DNA from 2 places in the Bradyrhizobium sp. WBOS08 genome. Region 1 is predicted to be linked to the other one. Evidence: predicted binding sites of a transcription regulator. Region 1 holds the regulator's gene; the other holds the start of a gene.

Region 1 (3,205 bases):
GCGGCAGCCGGCGAGGGAGATTTCGAAGGAGCCCTCATGCCGAGGCCGGCTTCGCGCGTCCGCGACGCAACGCCGGCGGAGGCCGATCTTCAGGCCGAGGACTGAGCTTTGATCAGCCGATCGGCTGGCGCGTGACGGCCGCCCGACTGTCCGCGATGATCTCAGGCTTATGCTCGCGCTCACCGACCGGCTGCGTCACCGGCAGCTGCAGCACGGTTGCGCGCTGGCCTTCGACCAGCTGAGTCACCAGCACGTACTTGCCGTCAGGAAATTCGATCGCGTCGTGATGGCGATCGGGAATGTGCGGATCGATCTTGCCGAACTTGCCGACGCGGGAGTTGACGGTGCGCGTCCAGATCCAGCGGTTGTCGTAACGGACGTTGTCGGCGAAGGCGAGCTCCGTCCCCGGCAGCAGGCAGACCGCAACGGAGAGATCGGCTTCGGAGGCGAAGCCGCGCGTCGAGGTGCCGCGGAAGGTTGTCGTGACGATCGTCTCGCCGACTTCGGCGGGACGCGTCGCGACGGCATGCAGGCTGTAGTCACACATCGGGTGCTCCTCATGCGAAGATAGCGACCCGCGTCTCGTCGAGGCGCAGGCCTCAATCAGAGTGGAAGCCTGCAACGCTCTGCTTGGTTATGGGCAAATCTGCGGCTCGCGTCCGCAGCGCGCGATCACATTATCTTTCCCGGATTCGATAGGAACAAACATCGCATGCTTGCATTTGGCCGGCGTATCGGCGCTGCCGCACCACTCTGGCGCAAGGCTATCGCATTTGGCTATGGTCAGCCGCCTCCACAGCGTCATGGCCGGGCTTGTCGCGGCCATCCACGCCTTCCACGCAGCACAATGAACGTGGATGCCCGGGACAAGCCCGGGCATGACGACCTCTGCAAAATTCAAGTGCGATTGCCGAAGCGCGCCCGGCGCTTGATGCTCGGTATCAGTACTTCCGGTAAAGCCCGATCAGCTTGCCCTGAATCTTCACGCGGTTCGGCGGCAGGATACGCACCTCGTAAGCGGCATTGGCCGGCTCGAGTGCGATCGAGGCGCCGCGGCGGCGGAAACGCTTGAGCGTGGCCTCCTCGTCGTCGATCAGCGCCACCACGATGTCGCCGGTATTGGCGCTCTCGTTGCGCTGGATGAGCGCCATGTCGCCGTCGAGGATACCGGCCTCCACCATGGAATCGCCGCGCACTTCGAGCGCGTAGTGCTCGCCCGAGCCGAGCATGTCGGGCGGAACGCTGATGGTGTGGCTGCGGGTCTGCAACGCCTCGATCGGCGTGCCGGCCGCGATACGGCCCATCACGGGCACCGCAACGGGCCGCTCGCCCTCGTCCATGGAGGGGCTGGAGCTGGTGCGGACCTTGCCGAGATTGCCCTCGATGACGCTCGGCGTGAAGCCGCGCCGGGCGCCGGCGGCAGCCTGGAGCTCCGGCAGCTTGATCACTTCGATGGCGCGTGCGCGGTTGGGCAGGCGGCGGATGAAGCCGCGCTCCTCGAGCGCGGTGATCAGGCGGTGGATGCCCGACTTCGAGCGCAGGTCGAGCGCATCCTTCATCTCGTCGAAGGAGGGCGGCACGCCGCTTTCCTTCAAACGTTCGCTGATGAACCTCAGAAGCTCGTATTGTTTGCGCGTTAACATCTCGACCAAAGTCCCCCGGTTGATGTCGTTCGATTCCGAGACGATGAGTTCAGCGATAAGCCGCTACATGCTCGAAACAAATCATGAACGGACACTATATGTTCGATACATGTTCCGCAACTGCTTAATTTACCGTGAACGGTGGCGAACTCGCGGAATGCGTGTGGCCTTGCACTCAGACGGGGAGCCGCAGCACCTCGCAAGGGCTGCCGGCCTCGGCCTTCGGCGCGAACGGTGCGCGGACGAGAAGTACCTGTGCCGCAGCAAGATTCGCAAGCAGAGAGGAATCCTGATGGCTGACGGGGACGGCGACTTGCGCACCGTCGTCGCGCAGCTCCAGGCGCGCGCGCAGATAATCCTCGCGCTGGTCGTTGGCGCCGAGATCCTTGCCCAGCAAGGCGCGCTCGCGGCGATGATGAATCACTGAACGGCCCGACAAGGCGCGAATCAACGGCACCATGAACAGGAACGCGCACACGTAGGACGACACGGGATTGCCGGGCAGGCCGATCACGCGCATCGCGCCGAGCCGTCCGTGCATCATCGGCTTGCCGGGCCGGATCGCGATCTTCCAGAACGCCATCGAGATGCCTTCGTCCCGCAGCGCCTGCTGGACCAGATCATGGTCGCCGACCGACGCGCCGCCGGTCGTGATGAGGATGTCAGCACCGCTCTCGCGGGCGCGGCGGATACCGGCGGAGGTCGCCTCCAGCGTGTCGGCGGCGACACCGAGGTCGATGGTCTCGGCGCCCTCGCTGCGGGCGAGCGCATGCAGGGCGTAGCCGTTGGAATAGACGATCTGGCCGTGCCCGGGCGTGGTGCCCGGCCTCACCAGCTCGTCGCCGGTGGCGAGGATCGCAACTCTGGGACGGCGGTGGACGGCGAGATCCGGGTAATTCATCGCCGCGGCAAGCGCGAGATCGCGCTCCGTCAGGCGGGTTCCCTTGCGCAGGAGCACGTCACCCTCGCGGAAATCGACGCCGGCCGGGCGGACGTGCCGTCCGGCGATCGCGGCTTCCTTGATGGTGACGCGGTTGCCGTCCGCGACAGTGTCCTCCTGGATCACGACCGCGTCCGCTCCGTCCGGGATGACGCCGCCGGTGAAGATCCGCACGGCTTCGCCGGCGCCAACTGCTCTCGTGAAAGGACGGCCGGCTGCGATCTCGCCGATCACCGTCAGCCGGGAATCGACCGTTGCCGCATCGGCCGCGCGCACGGCGTAGCCGTCCATCGCCGACATCGCCTGCGGCGGCTGCGTGCGCCGCGCCGCGACGTCATGCGCGAGCACGCGGTGATAGGCCTCGTCGAGCGAAACCATCTGTTCAGGCAGTGGCTCTGCACCTGCCAGCACCGCGGCAAGGGCGTCGGAAACCGGCATCAGGGCCACGGGCGAAACTCCTGCTCGCACATCGTTCAATGGGGCGGCGAGAGTTCTAGCTGACTGCAGAGGCGAGGCAAAGCAGCACGCAGGATGATCTATCCTGCGTGCCCTCCGTGATCGAGCAAGTGCAAGTTCGCACGCGTGATTCTAAAGGCGAAACGGCGGGCATGAGCCTGACCAA
Region 2 (3,205 bases), 2.8 Mb from region 1:
CGAGCTCGCAGGCCACCAGCCGGTCCTGCGGCCTGAGCAGGCCGCGCGCGATCAGCGGCGAGCCCGGATAGGCCTTGAGCTCCCCCTTCGGATTGTAGGCGCGCACGATGTCGAGATAGGGCTTGGTCAGCGCCGCGCTCTCGTTCGACAAACGGGCCTGCATCAGCCGCGCGATGCCGGTGAGCCATTCGCCGCTCCGGCGCGCCTCGTCGCCGTCGAGATCGTAGAGGCCGGCTCCGGCATGGGTATCGATGACGCGGAACGGACCCGGCTTGTCCTGCAGATAGGTGATGATGCGAGCCAGCACGATGTGCTTGATGACATCGGCGAAGTTGCCGGCGTGGAAGGCGTGGCGGTAGTTCATGCAACAGCACTACGCCACGCGGGCGCTTGAGCAAAGAGGCGCAATCATGTGTCCCGGACGCGTCGCAGCGTGCAGCGCTGCGACGCTGAGCCGGGACCCAGCGGCCACGGAGGCCAATGCAGCATGGGCCCCGGCTCTGCAGCGCACCGCCGAAGAGGCGCTGCGCTGCGTCCGGGGCACGAGAGAAGGGCGCTGCGCGCAATAATGGATCAACCGCCCCTGATCGGCGGCATCGTCACCTGCTCGCGGCGGCAGGCGCGGCGGTCGGTTTCCTCGCAGGCGCGGAATTGCAGGTCCTTGCTGAGGCAGATGCGGACCTCGGAGAGCCTGGTCCGGTTGCAGGTGACGGAGACGGCGGCATTGCTGAGACCGGGGTTGGCCTTGATGAAGGCCTCCTCGACCTCCGCCGGCGCCACCGTCTTGGCCTGCGAAAGATCGAGATATTCGGCCGGGATCTTGATCGCGGCGCGCGCTTTGCGGATCGTCTCGAAATAGCTGCGGCCCTCGAGCCCGGAGCAAGTGCCGTGCTTGTCCCATTCGTTGAAGATCAGGCCCGTCGCCGGCATCAGGTCGAGCATCGATGAGACGATGTTGCGATTCAGCCGCGGTGCCGGGCGCTGGCAATATTCCGGGAAGCCGGCTTCATATTGCGGCCACAGCCCATGCACCACGAACGCATAGGGCCGTCCGCCGCACTGCATCTGGGAACGGCCGCCGCGCTCTGCCGCTTCCTCGCAGAACGAGGGCGACCACGACAGCGCCAGCACATAGAAATCGAACTCGCCCGGTGCGTTCTGCCGCTTATCCTGCGCCATGGCGTCACCGGCGAACGAGGCGAGGCCGGCGGCCAGGATCAGGGAAAGGGCCAGCGAGATCACCAGGCGAGAGAAGGAATGCAATCCGGGATGAAACATGGCAACGCCCCTCAACTAGACTGTGCAAGGAAGCCTAGCAGGCGACAAGAACATTTCAAGAACAAAATTCCGGCGACCGCCGTTTGACCGGTGCTGGCCGACGCAGGGCGCCCCCGACTCAAGGCCTGGCGGCGCGGCAGGCCGGATTGTAGGCCCAGTTGCGGTCGAGCCCGACCACGCACCATTCGACGCCGCTGCCGTAGCCGGCGAAGCCGCCATCCTCGATGAGCGAGTAGTGCACCTTGCGAACCTTGCCGTCGGTGAGCATGGCGTCAGCGCTGCAATAGCGGCGCGGGATGTTGTCGGACTGCCAGGGCCGGAACGCGGTCTCGTGAACGGCTGAGAAGCCGGTGATCTTCAACGAGGAATTCCAGAACGTGCTTTCCTTTTCCCAGAACTGGGTCGCGATCGTCGGCAGCGCCCGGTCGCAACCGGCGACGGCGCCGTCATAGCGCGGTCCGCTGAGCCAGAAATTCATCTCCAGCGGATTGGCGGCCCTGGCCTCGCCGAGCGACACCGCCCCGAGCATGAGGCCGAGCACGGCGGCATAGCGGAATGATTTCAGGGAGGGCGCGCGCATGGACAATCCGGACAGCTAAGCTCTTGCGAAGGCCGGACGGTGCCGCGAAGGCCAGGGGAGGTCAAGTGCAGCGCGGCAACACTTCGCCAGGACTTGACCACAAGGTCGCGGTCGGCACGGCTTCGGTTCTTTCCACTTCCATCCCGGCACCGTAAACTGGAGGCCAGCCAATTGGAGTGACGGGAATGCGAATCATTGCGGCCGCGGGTCTTCTCGCCAGCCTGGTTGCCTCGGGTATGACGGCGAGCCAGTCGGCGCGTGCCGATTATGTGCCGCCGTTCAAGGGCAACGACACCGGCGGCATCATCGCCTATTCGATGGCCACCCAGGTCGATGCCCGGCAGGTCGCGGTCGATCACTGCGCGCGCTACGGCAAGGTGGTCAAATTCCTGGGCGTGCAGGCCTATGAGGGCGGCTACATCTCGTTCTCCTGCCGCTGGGTGCCCTACGGCGCCGCCGAGCAGCCGATCCGCACGCTCTACTGAGACGTTGTCGTAACGCCGCAATCTCTCAGTTCGGAGACCCCATGACGCGCAAACTCGCTTTGCTCGGCTCGATGCTTTGCTTTGCGGTGACGGCGGGCAGCGCCAGTGCCGACGATCTGCCGGTGCGCAAGGCCGGCCTCTGGGAAATGAAGCTGGCCACATCAGGCTCGCCCGTGCCCGAGATGACCATGCAGCACTGCACCGACGAGACCGTCGACAAGGAGATGAGCAACAACGTCTCCCCGATGGCCAAGCAGATCTGCGCCAAGCAGGAGATCAAGAAGACCGCCACCGGCTATGTCAGCGATTCCGAGTGCAGCGTCGCCGGCGTCAACACGACCTCGCACGCCGAGATCACGGGCGATTTCAACTCGGCCTACACGGTGAAGACCACATCGCATGCGAAAGGCGGCGCCGCCGGCGCTGCGGGGCGCGATACGACCATGACGCTGCAAGCGAAATGGCTGGGGGCGTGCAAGCCGGACCAGAAGCCCGGCGACATCGTGATGCCCGGCGGCTTCAAGATGAACGTGCGCGACATGGACAAGCTGAAGGCGCTGCTGCCGAAGTAGGGTGAGTAGTCGCTCGGAAGTTGGTGCGCTTCCTCGCCCCGTTCTTGCGGGGAGAGGTGAAGCGGCCTACACCGGGATCCGCACGCTCGCCCGCAATCCGCCCATCGGGCTGTCGCCGAGCGTGATGTCGCCGCCGTGGGAGCGGGCGATGTCGCGGGCGATGGCAAGGCCGAGGCCGGTGCCGCCTTCGTCCTGGTTGCGGGCGTTGTCCAGCCGCAGGAACGGCTTGAACACTTCTTCGCGCAAATGCGCGGGAATGCCCGGGCCGTCGTCGTCGATCGTCACGGTCA

What was found. Region 1 encodes LexA, which represses DNA repair genes until DNA is damaged. Its sites were predicted from a motif close to TGTTCNNNNTGTGTTCNG; they were not measured.
Region 2: DCM80_RS16720 (ribonuclease T2) is a predicted target of LexA. The motif match lies at 1,325-1,342, and genes of this name have one in related genera.

The regions. Positions count from the first base shown of each region.
Region 1 is NZ_CP028988.1:6,295,055-6,298,259, reverse strand. It holds gene DCM80_RS29695 (ComEC/Rec2 family competence protein) at 1-105, shown strand, start outside; gene DCM80_RS29690 (hypothetical protein) at 113-547, opposite strand; gene lexA (transcriptional repressor LexA) at 942-1,643, opposite strand; gene glp (gephyrin-like molybdotransferase Glp) at 1,819-3,030, opposite strand.
Region 2 is NZ_CP028988.1:3,513,923-3,517,127, forward strand. It holds gene DCM80_RS16715 (23S rRNA (adenine(2030)-N(6))-methyltransferase RlmJ) at 1-364, opposite strand, end outside; gene DCM80_RS16720 (ribonuclease T2) at 574-1,278, opposite strand; gene DCM80_RS16725 (hypothetical protein) at 1,397-1,858, opposite strand; gene DCM80_RS16730 (hypothetical protein) at 2,044-2,343, shown strand; gene DCM80_RS16735 (DUF3617 family protein) at 2,385-2,915, shown strand; gene DCM80_RS16740 (ATP-binding protein) at 2,982-3,205, opposite strand, start outside.